Regions from separate parts of the Rossellomorea sp. GCM10028870 genome, predicted to be linked through region 2. Evidence: riboswitches for the same ligand, from Rfam matches in the RefSeq annotation. Region 2 holds a riboswitch; the other holds the start of a gene.
What was found. A riboswitch is a leader RNA that binds a small molecule or an ion and turns the genes downstream of it on or off. The one in region 2 is predicted to bind S-adenosylmethionine.
Positions count from the first base shown of each region.

Region 1: linked by a shared signal. The riboswitch ahead of ACFQWC_RS19370 (sugar ABC transporter substrate-binding protein) and the one ahead of mtnK (S-methyl-5-thioribose kinase) in region 2 are both predicted to bind S-adenosylmethionine.

Region 1 is NZ_JBHTGN010000005.1:181,313-187,665, reverse strand. Features, by position in the region: gene ACFQWC_RS19385 (DUF2529 domain-containing protein) at 1-496, shown strand, start outside; gene ACFQWC_RS19380 (ABC transporter permease) at 550-1,539, opposite strand; gene ACFQWC_RS19375 (sugar ABC transporter ATP-binding protein) at 1,508-3,043, opposite strand; gene ACFQWC_RS19370 (sugar ABC transporter substrate-binding protein) at 3,060-4,145, opposite strand; SAM riboswitch class I at 4,591-4,697, opposite strand; gene ACFQWC_RS19365 (CTP synthase) at 4,933-6,353, opposite strand, start outside.
Region 2 is NZ_JBHTGN010000001.1:1,720,794-1,727,146, reverse strand. Features, by position in the region: gene ACFQWC_RS08900 (PAS domain S-box protein) at 1-222, shown strand, start outside; gene ACFQWC_RS08895 (methylated-DNA--[protein]-cysteine S-methyltransferase) at 237-698, shown strand; gene ACFQWC_RS08890 (DUF2087 domain-containing protein) at 1,341-1,937, shown strand; gene mtnA (S-methyl-5-thioribose-1-phosphate isomerase) at 1,988-3,034, opposite strand; gene mtnK (S-methyl-5-thioribose kinase) at 3,053-4,234, opposite strand; SAM riboswitch class I at 4,351-4,507, opposite strand; gene ACFQWC_RS08875 (carbon-nitrogen family hydrolase) at 4,611-5,393, opposite strand; gene ACFQWC_RS08870 (pyridoxal phosphate-dependent aminotransferase) at 5,515-6,353, shown strand, end outside.

The sequences.
Region 1 (6,353 bases), on a different contig from region 2:
TGGACTGTTCAAACGCATTTATGATAAGCAGGAATTCGAAATTGAAGACGGTGCCCGCCTGCTTGCCCAAGCTGCCATCGGGCAGGGGAATATTTACATTGCAGGTCACGGGGAGATGGAAGCCGTCACAGCCGAGGCTTTGTTTGGTGCTGAACCTCTTCCTTCTGCTAAAAGATATAATGGTTCTACCCAACTGACGGAAGCTGATCGTGTATTAGTCGTCAGCCGCTTTTCAACTGATGAGGATGCTGTGGAGTTAGGGAAAAAACTGGCTGATGAAGGTGTGCCATTCGTGGCTGTCTCTGGATTGGTAGAGGGTGCAGAGAATCTGTTGGACTTAGCCGATGTTCACTTAGATACGAAAGTGATCAAAGGCATGCTTCCAGGCGATGAAATCGGTGAGCGTGTAAGCTTCCCTTCCAGCATGGCTGCCCTTTATCTTTATTTTGCGCTGGGGTTTGTGATCCGTGAGATGTTGGAGGAGTATGAGGAGTAATCCTCAACCAAAAAAAAGAGAGGCATCCAAATAGGGCGCCTCTCTTACAAACTTCAAGCCCCCCGCACCTTCTTGGCATGCACATACGTCACTGCCAATGCCAATACCAGTACGCTTCCTTTAATAATTTCAAATGCATAGTATGGTAGATTCATCATCGTCAATCCATTCAGCAGGACCCCTATCAACGCTGCCCCAAAGAAGGTGCCGAGGATATTCGGTTTTCCTGCGCCCAAGACGGAGAAGCCGACAAACACAGCGGCGACTGCTTCCATGAGGAGCGGGCCACCGGCATCCATCTGTCCTGATCCGACCCGGGCTGTGAACAGGATTCCTCCAATCGATGCGAATACACCTGAGAGAACGTAGGCAATCAACTTCACCCGGGTCACCCTGACACCTGATAAGCGTGACGCTTCTGCGTTACCCCCTGTCATATACAAAATGCGCCCCCATCTCGTGAAATGCATGATCACATAGACGATTCCGACCAACACGAGCATGATCCATACCGGTACCGGCAATCCGAGCCACTTTCCCTGGCCGATCCAGAGGAACGCTTCTGAAAATTCCCCCGGGGCTGTCCCGCCAGTTGTCATCGGCATATGATTGTAGATCGAGTACCCTTCCGTATACGTCCGATGAACACCTGAAATGATATACATGGCCCCTAATGTAGCAAGCAAATCCGGAATTCCAAATTTAACGATCAACAGCGAATTGAATAACCCGACTCCCGCTCCCACCAACAATGGAACAAGGAGCACGATCCACAACGGCGCTTCATACCAGACCATCAATGAAGCCGTCACAACGGTAGACAGGGAAACCGTCGATCCCACTGAAAGGTCAAAGCCATCGACGACGAGAGTAAAGGTTACCCCTAATGCCACTAATGTGACGATGGAAATCGAGCGGAGAATGTCTGATAGATTTCCATAGGTGAAGAAAAATGGATTATATAAGCTGAAAAATAGTAGAATCGCGGCCATCAACACGATGGCCCCGTATTTAAATAGTAAGTCGAGTATCTTGCCTTTCATGCGCTTGGATCCCTCCTGAAGCATAATACAATATGAGTTCTTGAGTTGCTTCTTCTTTTGTCAGTTCTTTGACGATCCGGCCATCATACATGACGAGTATCCGGTCCGAAATCGCCAGGATTTCTTGTATTTCACAGGAAAAGTAGAGAATACCCTTCTCTTTTTCTGCAAGGGATTGAATCAGGGAAAATATCTCTTTCTTCGCTCCCACGTCCACGCCCTTCGTCGGTTCATCAAATAAAAACACCGAAGCTTCATCGGACAGCCATTTCCCTATTGAAACCTTCTGCTGGTTTCCTCCGCTTAAAAAGTTGGCCTGGATTCTTTCATGAGCGGTTTTAATTCCAAGGGATCGGATTTTTTCACGGGCCAGCTCACGTTCTTTGCGACCGTTGATCCATAACCAGTTGGAGACTTTTCTTAAAGAAGGAAAGCTAAGGTTGTGCTGAACGGTTTCATGAATGAACAACCCTTCTTTTCGTCTTTCTTCCGGAACAAGTGCCAGACCATTTTGAACCGCATCCCGGGGAGAGTGAATCCTCAGCTTCTTTCCTCCCAGAAAATAGTCACCCGATTCTACCTGAGAGGCTCCGAATAAGGCTTTGGCAAGCTCGGTTTTTCCCGCTCCCACAAGCCCGACCACTCCGACTACTTCTCCTGCCTTAACGGATAAATGGATATCCTTCACCTTTTGTCCGTCTTCGAGCCCCCTCACTTCGTAAAGCGTTTCACCGATCGGCAGCGTTCTTTTCTGAAACTCTTCTCTATATGTTCCTCCAAGCATGGCTTCAATGATCTTGTGAGAGGTTGTTTGTTGTGTTCCAAACGTTCCAATGGTCTCTCCGTCTCTCATGACCGTGATGCGATCGGAAAGCTGAAATACTTCCGGGAGCCTGTGAGAGATGAAAATGACCCCTACTCTCTCTTTCTTTAAATCTTCTATGACTCGGAATAACTTTTCCGTCTCAGAAGAACTTAAAGGTGCCGTTGGTTCATCCAAAATCAATACTTTCGCTTGTTGAAGCAGGCTTCTGGCAATGAGCACCAGCTGCTTTTCAGCGAGACTTAAGTGTGACGCAGGCTGACCGAGGGGAATGGTTTCTGCCCCGATGCGTCTAAGCGCCTCCGACGCTTCTTTCTTTAATGACTTTTTAGTAATAAAGAAGGAACCTTTTTGTGAGAACTGATCAAGGACGATATTTTCCGCTACAGAAAGTCCAGGGACAATGGCCGTGTCCACTTCCTGGTACACGCAATGGATGCCATGCTCCTTCGCTTTTTTCGGAGATTGATAGTCTCTTTTTTCAGAGTGAAGGATGATGTCTCCGCTGTCCTGCACATAGGCTCCTGATAAAATCTTCATCAGCGTACTTTTCCCTGCACCATTCGCCCCCAAGAGGGCATGGACCTCCCCCTCTTTCACATCGAAGCTTGCATTCTTTAGGGCTTTCACTCCTGAGAAGGTTTTATTGATATCGATCATTTCTAACAGTGGAGACGTCATCTCTTTTAACTCCTTTCTACTCTTTGAACGATTCTTCAAGCGTTTTTAATTCATCTGTATAGCCTTGCTCACTTGCTCCCCAGCCATCTACATGCTCGTGTAATTGATCTGTGGTAATCGTTTCTCCAGGCAATGCTTCTTTTTCAATAAATACCGGCTCAAGCTTTACTTTCTCAGGCGTTTCCTCGCCATTTAGCTTTTGATATAAAAACCGGACCTGCACGCGTCCGATATCTTTCGGATCAACGGCTGCCGATGCCACCCACGGGCTTCCATCTTTTTGAATGATTTGCAGGTCTTCATCACTCATGTCGATTCCATATACTTTGATTTCATCTCTCCCTGCCGCTTCGATTGCCCGAACGGCGCCTTTTGCAAATTCATCCCAAGCAGCCCAAACAGCATCGATGTCACCTTTGTTCGGATACTGTTTCAATATGGCCTCCATTTGAGCCTGTGTATCCAGTGCTGTATTCTGAGTAGCCGCTCCAAATGCCGCCACCTCTTTAATATCAGGATTTTTTTCTAAAAACTCCTGATAGGCTACTTGGCGTCTTTCCATCGGGGCAAAGCCTGCAACCCAAATTTTCACGATCTCACCCTTACCGCCAATCTCATCTGAAAGCTTCGTCAAGGTTTGTTCAGCCATTTGCTGATCACCCTGTTCGAGGACCGTCACCTCTTCTGAAGCAACATCCGCATCGAATACGACAACCGGAATGTTTTGTTCCTTCGCTTTTTCCACCCCTGATTGCAGTGCTTCTTTCGTTCCATGATCGATGAGGATCCCATCAAACTTTTGATTGATGGCCGCATCCAGGTTAGAAGACATTTTTGCCAGGTCCCCTTCAGACGTAAATACTTGAACCTTGCCCCCAAACTTCTCTACCTGCTCTTTGACACCTTCTATGTATTGAGCGGAAAATGTCCCTAAATTGATTTGCATAATAAGGGCGATCTTTTTATTGGCCAATGGATGATCAGATGTTGCTTCCTTCTTCTCTCCACTGTCTGCGTCCGCCTCCTGGGATACCTTTGGCTGACAAGCGACTAAACTGAAAATAAGTGCGAGTAATACGAATAATGATGCCGTTTTTTTCATCTTTCTTTTCTCCTCCCGAGGTGATATGCCTCAATTTTTTAAAATATTCTTTTCATAAAAGATATTTGTTGTTTTAAAACCGGGATCTGCAAAGGCTCTGTCAACCAGTATGGCTGGATGGTGAGGGGAACCGCTCCGCTTGCAGCTAGCGTACGGCCGAGCCTCCTCAGCTTCGCTTCCGGGGTCTCGGCACGCCCGTTTTTCCGCAGGAGTCTACGCAGTTCCCCTCACCATCTATAAGAGATTTCCGTGACAGAGCTCAGTATTGACAGAGCAATCTAAAGGAAAGTATCCCTACTTTAAAGCTATTATCGACCTCCGTACACCTGGAGCGGAAATCAATCAGCACTTTCCCTTTAAAAGCAACAAAGTTCACAAAACATTCTTTGCAAATAAAAAAACCCCTTTTCCCAAGAGAAAAGAGGTTTATGTATAAATAAACGTACTCTTATCACTCAGGAAATTCTTCCTGCAGGTCTTAGCACCTTTCCGTCTAAACGGTAGGTTGCCGGGCGTCATCGGGCCAGTCCCTCTGCCAACTCTTTATAAGAGATTATGAAATTTGGTATAGTTCGCATGCGCTATAAACGATATGTTAACGATATGCGGGAATATTGTCAATATTCTTTTTTGGAAAATTTTATAGATGAGATTAAAGAGGAGTTCGTGAAAATTGTCGTTATTTGTAGAATGGTCGATAAATTCCGATTCCCCTTAAAAATCGGCCACCCCCACCCTAAAAAAAACCGCCCTCCCAAACCAGGGAGAGCAGTTACATAATCAAATCTTATTTCTCACCATACGCAAGTGACGCTTCCACGAAGTCTCTGAATAGAGGCTGCGGGCGTGTCGGGCGTGAAGTGAATTCAGGATGGAATTGAGATGCGACGAACCATGGGTGATCGCTTAGCTCGATGATTTCCACAAGACGGCCATCAGGGCTTGTGCCTGAGAAGATGAAGCCGGCTTTTTCCATTTGCTCACGGTAGTGATTGTTGAATTCGAAGCGGTGGCGGTGACGCTCATAAACCACTTCTCCGTCGTAGGCCGCATAGGCTTTTGAACCTTTTGTCAGCTTACATGGGTATAGTCCAAGACGCAGTGTCCCACCAAGATCTTCGATGTCCTTTTGTTCTGGTAAAAGGTCGATGACAGGGTATGGCGTTTCAGGATTTAACTCAGCAGAGTGAGCTCCTTCCAATCCAAGAACATTACGTGCGTATTCTACAGATGCCAGCTGCATACCAAGGCAGATTCCGAGGAAAGGTACCTTGTTTTCACGGGCATATTGAGTCGCAGCGATTTTCCCTTCTACTCCACGGTCACCGAAGCCACCTGGTACAAGGATTCCATCTACATCTGCCAGTTTTTCTGCTACATTTGCGTTGTCGATCAGCTCAGAGTTCAACCATCTTACTTCGATGTCGCTATCGAAATGGTAGCCTGCGTGACGAAGGGCTTCCACTACTGAGATATACGCATCCTGCAGTTCAACATACTTCCCTACCAGGGCGATTCTTGTTTTACGGGACAGGTTTTTCACTCTATCAACGAGTTCATTCCACTCGGTCATGTCTGCTTCGTGGCAATTAAGCTTCAAGTGCTGACATGTGATTTCATCAAGCTTTTGATCCTGTAGTGCAAGTGGTACAGAGTATAGTGTATCTGCGTCCATTGCTTCGATTACAGCATTTTTATCAATATCACAGAATAACGCGATTTTGTCTTTCATGTCTTGAGTCATTGGCATTTCTGTACGCACGACGATGACATTTGGCTGTATACCAAGACTGCGAAGCTCTTTTACGCTATGCTGAGTCGGTTTTGTTTTCATTTCACCAGCTGCTTTGATGTAAGGTACAAGTGTACAGTGGATATACATCACATTGTCACGGCCTACATCGCTCTTGATCTGGCGAATGGCTTCAAGGAATGGCAGAGATTCGATATCCCCTACTGTTCCGCCGATTTCCGTGATCACGACATCTGAATTGGTTTCGCGTCCGGCACGGTATACGCGCTCTTTGATTTCATTCGTGATGTGTGGGATAACTTGTACCGTTCCACCAAGATAATCACCGCGACGCTCTTTCTTCAGTACAGTTGAATAGATTTTACCCGTTGTCACAGAGCTGTATTTCGTTAAGTTTATATCAACGAAACGCTCGTAGTGACCTAAGTCAAGATCCGTTTCTGCACCATCATCGG
Region 2 (6,353 bases):
GAGGATGAAATGATTCATATTAGAATAAAAGACCAGGGAGGCGGGATTTCAAAGGATAAAATTAAAAAGCTTGGCGAACCGTTCTATACTACGAAGGAACGGGGGACTGGACTTGGCCTAATGGTAAGCTTTAAAATTATTAAAGAGCATAAAGGAAGCGTTCGGGTTGAGAGTATCGTCGGAGAAGGAACCATCTTCCACATTTATCTACCTAAATCTTAAAGGAGTCCAGTATAATGTCATTTCATGCAATTGTGATGGAGAGCCCAATTGGGAAACTAGAGCTTCAAGCAGATCAGAGCTATCTTATTTCAGTACAGTTTATAGAAGATGAGGGGAAAGCGGATTCTGATACGGATCATCCGATATTAAAAATTGCACAAGAACAAATCAGACAATTTTTTAAAGGAGAGAGAAGGGAATTTGATCTTCCTTTAAAGATAGAAGGAACAGCTTTTCAGAAAGAAGTATGGAAAATCCTGCAGCAGATTCCATTTGGTGAAACCTGGTCTTATCAGGATGTAGCCCAAGCGATTCAAAGACCTAAAGCTGTAAGGGCAGTAGGACAAGCGAATAAAGCCAATCGTTTCCCCATCATCATCCCATGTCACCGGGTCATTGGAAAGAATAAAACACTTACAGGCTATGCCGGTAAGCAGGTGGATAAGAAAGAAACCTTATTGTTGTTAGAACAATAGAATGAAAAACAGGCATCCTCCAAATGGAGGTTGCCTGTTTTTTTATACCGCTCTTTTCTCAAAGATTGTTGCTTTTTAACATAAGCTCTTCAGGGCTCTGTCAATTAGCGTGTACTAGGTGGTGAGGGAACTGCTCCACTTGCAGCTAGCATTCGGCCGAGCCTCCTCAGCTTAGCCGAACGGGGTCTCAGAACGACCAAAATGGAGTCTACGCAGCCCTCACCATGTATAAGAGTTTTCGTGACACAGCTTATTTATGCTAATAAACAATTGAATGAAACAGTTTGTCCTATACCAGCTAAAATCTACTGTACATTTTGAAAAATGCTGTATTCTAAACAATTATGATATTTATATTAGTCTAGAGTAAGAAACTCACACTTAGAAAGTTGATTGGAGCGGAAGGTGCTCGACTCCTGCGGGAATAACGGGAAAGTTGAGACCCCGCAGGGCAAAGCCCGAGGAGGCTCAACTCACGCCCCGCGGAAAGCGAGCACCTGGAGCGGAAATCAACCCACTACTCGCTTTTTCAAAAGCAACAAAGTTTAAGAAAAGAACCTTTTATAATTAGTGATTGAATTACAACCCTATTTAGATTACCATCTAATTAGATGGTAATCTAAATAGTGAGGAGGAGACCTTTTGCAATTAAGTAAACAGGTAGCTTTTCATAAAACGATGGGTGATGCTACCCGAATCAAGATTGTCTATTTACTGGCATCTGAAAGCTTACATGTGGGAGCCATTGCGGGAAAACTGGGACTCACTGCCCCGACAATATCCCATCATCTAACGAAACTGAAAGAGTGCAATCTTGTTTATTCACGAAGAGAGAAGAACACGGTTTACTACTATTTGAATAAAAAGGTTTTGAGTCATCATGGAAATGTTCTTCATCAGTTTGCTCAGGAAGAGGAAGGGGAAAATGTGATGTCAGAGAAGTTATTGAAAGAAAAACAGAAGGTAAAGAATAATTTCCTTGAGAAAAATGGACGAATCAAAAATATTCCTTCTCAACAAAAAAAGAAATTATTTATATTGGAACATATGGTGGAAGGATTAAAGGTGGGAGAAAAATATAAGGAAAAAGATTTGAATGAATATATTCAACAATTTCATGAGGACTTTGCAACCCTGAGAAGAGAATTTATTATTCATCAGTTTATGTATCGGGAAAATGGCATATACGAAGTGAACCCGAGGGAGATGTGGGCATCGTCAAAACTGTATGAGAAATAGCAAGGAAGTAAAAGGAAGAGCAGGAGGGATCTCCTGCTCTTCCTTTGGATTTAACCGATGGTTTGTTGAATACTTTCTTCAAAGCTAGGGTAGAGAACACCTTTTTCCGTTATAATGCCTGTAATCAACTCATGAGAAGTAACATCGAAGGCGGGATTATAAACAGGAACGTTTTCTGGTGCAATCAATGTTCCACCTACTGTTGTGATCTCTTCCCGGGTTCTTTCTTCAATCGGAATCTCATTACCGTTTCGGATTGAAAGATCGAATGTGGAGGATGGAGCAGAAACATAAAAAGGAATATTGAAGTGTTTACACAGAATGGCAAGCATGGACGTTCCGATTTTATTTGCGGTATCCCCATTGGCAGAGATGCGATCAGCACCAACGATGACTGCTTCTATACCTTTTTCTTTCATTGTATGAGCCGCCATGCTATCGGTGATGAGGGTGACGTCAACTCCGGATTGTTGTAATTCCCAAGCAGTCAGTCGTGCCCCTTGCAGAACGGGCCGCGTTTCACATGCGTAAACCTGAAAAGCTTTTCCTTTTTCTCTTCCTAAATGAAATGGGGCTAATGCCGTCCCATATTTACTCGTTGCAATGGAACCTGCGTTACAAATGGTCATCACCTTATGTTTGTCCTTCAATATACTTAATCCATATTCTCCTATTAAACGACATACTGCCTCGTCTTCTGCATGAAGTTGGATTGCAGCATGGAGTAAATTGGTTTTGGCTTCATTAACCGAAGATATATGCTCTAATACCTTTTCCAGGCGATTTAAAGCCCAAACCAAGTTGACTGCAGTAGGCCGTGATTCAATGAGGTATTTCTTGTCCCGATGAAAGAGGTCCATGAATTCTGCTAGGGTATTCGCTTCATACTGACAGGCTGCTTGGGCTAATCCGTAAGCCGCCGTGATGCCAATAGCAGGAGCCCCTCTCACTTTTAGGGTGATAATCGCATCATAATAATCTTCAATGGTCGAGAGTTTATTGTATTCCACTATGTTAGGCAGTTTTTGTTGATTTAGAATCAGTAAATAATCTTCATGCCACTCTAGTGAAGTTGGAATTGTAAGTGTTTGTGTCATGTCAATCTCCTTTATTCATTAAGAATGTGACTGTATTAAGGATATGAGTCCCTCAATGGACTGGATCTGTTTGCGTTTCACGATCAGTTCTTTTCCAAGAGCTATGCAAGTACGTTTAGCTTTTATTCTTTGTTCCTGATCAGCGATGCTCTCCAAATCTTCAACATGAGCAAGGCCAATGGTTCTTCTGATACATTCACATCCTGCAAAGCCGATGCTGTCCTGAAAGCTTTTCTCCAATACATATTCAAGGTAGCCATTTACTTTCGTGTAGGCATCTCGGCTTTCCATCCAATGTTTGGAGAACGTCGTAGAGAAGACGTTCCAGGTATTCTGGATGTGATGGAGAATCGTATCCTTCTCTTCAGGTTTTGAAACCGCCTGGAAGATGAGGTTTGCAATGAATTGTCCAATGTCAAAGCCAATCGGTCCATAAAAGGCGAACTCGGGATCGATCACTTTTGTTTGGTTCTGATCTACAAAGATGCTACCAGTATGAAGGTCTCCATGCAGCAGCGCTTCCCCTTCAGTCAGAAAGCTCTTTTTCAATTTTGCCACCTCAAGCTTTACAGTGAAATCTTCCCATAATTTTTGAACATCTTGAGATAACTCTTCCTCAAATTCATTGGTTTCACTATTGAAAAAAGGATCAGTAAATACGAGATCTTCAGTAATTTTGCATAGCTCAGGATTTGAAAATTCTTTCACGTATTCCTTTTTCTTGAAAGGATGAAGGGCATAATCAGATGTGAAATACAGTGTATTGGCTAAAAAAGTTCCGATGTCTTGGGAGAGCTGTGGATACTTTTCCCCTTTGATAAGGCCTGCCCGGGCAATCGTCAGTGCACTCAAATCCTCCATTACCGTAATCGCAAGTGCAGGATCTGAGTAGTACACTTCAGGAACCAGATCCCCTACAAATGATCGTTGAAGCTTTAGAGCACCGGCTTCGATTCTTGCCCGTTCGATTGTCAATGGCCAACTTTCCCCTACAACCTTTGCATAGGGAAGTGCTTGCTTAATAATGATTCCTTTACCTGTTTCACTCTCTACTACATGAAATACCAAGTTTAAGTTGCCGTCTCCTATTTCTTTACATGTCAAGAGAGTTCCATCTTCAAAAATTCTTAAACGAATGGCCAGCACAATTGCCGACTGTTCAGTTAGTGGTTGATACGTATTGAGTTTAGTAATTGCCATTTTCGTTCCTCCTTTTAGTACACCCTTATGAGTACAGTGTTATGGAGGCTTTTCCGTGGCATTAGAAAAGCCTCTTTCCATGTTCGAAAGAGGCTTGAAGAAGGTATCTTCGTCGCCTCTTATCTCTCAGAAAGATAATCTTTCTGTTGGAATTAGCACCGTGCCTTACTGGATTAGTCAATCCGGCGCTTACTGCGCCCCGTTTTAATACGGTATTATGGTCGGTTGCTGGGCTTCATAGGGCCAAATCCCTCAGCCAGCTCTTGATAAGAGTTGCGTACGCTATTTAATTAAACTTTCAGAATGTTCCATATGAATTGAATGGTACCATTGAAGTATTTTCCATGTCAACGGTTTTTTTAAAGAAATAACCTTTCTAATAAAAATCAGGTCTTCGATCCTGAAATATCGGAATCTGTTTTCGGACTCTTTCTACTTCATGTAAATTGATTTCAGCTGAAACCAATTCTTCCGTTTGAGATCCCTTTGAAAGAATTTCTCCCCAGGGATCAATGATGAGGGAACAACCGCCGAATTCATTGTTCGGGTCACTGCCCACACGGTTGCAGGCGATTACAAAGCACTGATTTTCAATCGCTCGTGCCCTTAAGAGGGTCTGCCAGTGATCAATTCGTGCTGCTGGCCACTCTGCTACGACAAAAACAATCTTGGCTCCCAATAGTACATGTTTTCTGAACCATTCCGGAAAACGAATGTCGTAACAAATCAATCCTGCCATCTCTGTTTCTTGAAGGGTGAACATGCCATCTTCTTGTCCAGGAAGTAAATAATGATGTTCATTCATTAGCTTGAAAAGGTGAAGCTTTGAATACTGTTTCACCAACCTGCCATCGGAATTCGCAACTAAAAGTGTATTGCTCACCCCATTCTGTGTTTTGTTTGCCACAGAACCACCTACAATGTGAATGGAATATTTCTTTGATAGAGAAGTCAGGAAAGAAGATGAATCTTTCGCTCCGTTATCAGCGATGTCATCCATTCTTGTAAGGTCATATCCAGTCGTCCAAAGCTCAGGCAGCACAACTGTATCACAGCCGTCATTCTTCGCTTTTTTAACCCATTGTTCTACTTTTTTCTTGTTTTCTTCAGGGTTTCCGAACACAATATCCATTTGTGCGAGACCTATCTTTTGAATCATTTGCTTCACCTCATTATAGACTTTTGGAATTTATTCCTTTACATTCTTTATTTTCCGTTATATCATTTGTGACTAGAATTTGAAAGTAATTAATTTTCAAAAAAATGTAGTGGGTGAGTATATGAAAACCTTTAGTAAGGCAAAACGTTTAGATTTATTACCTGAACAATTTTTCGCATCCCTTGCAAGTACAGTGAATGCGGTTGTGGAAGAGGGACATGATGTCATTAATTTAGGGCAGGGAAATCCGGATCAGCCGACTCCTCCACATATTGTGGAAAAACTGACAGAAGCAGCTGCTTCACCATCGAATCATAAATATCCTCCATTCCGTGGCTTATCGTCATTTAAAGAGGCGATTGCCGCCTTCTACCTCCGTGAATACGGTGTAAAAGTAGATTCGGAAACAGAGGTAGCTGTGCTGTTCGGAGGAAAGGCAGGTTTAGTTGAAATTCCTCAATGTTTATTGAACCCTGGTGATGGTGTATTAGTGCCTGATCCTGGTTACCCGGATTATTTATCCGGGGTAGCATTAGCAGAAGCCCGCATGATCAAAATGCCTCTCCGTGAGGAAAATGGATTTCTACCTGATTATCGAGAACAGTCTCGTGAAGAGTTAGAAAGTGCAAAGTTAATGTTTCTTAACTATCCTAATAATCCTACTGGTGCGATCGCTACAACCTCATTTTTTGAAGAAACAGTGAAACTTGCCGATCAGCATGATATTTGTGTTGTACATGACTTTGCCTATGGAGCGATTGGGTTTGATGGACGGAAGCCTATTAGCTTCTTGGAAACAGAAGGAGCCAAGGATGTTGGCATAGAAATTTATACATTATCGAAAACGTATAATATGGCTGGCTGGAGAGTGGGGTTTGCAGTGGGGAATAAGAGTGTCATTGAAGCGATTAACGTCCTTCAAGACCACCTATATGTGAGTCTGTTCGGCGCCATTCAAGA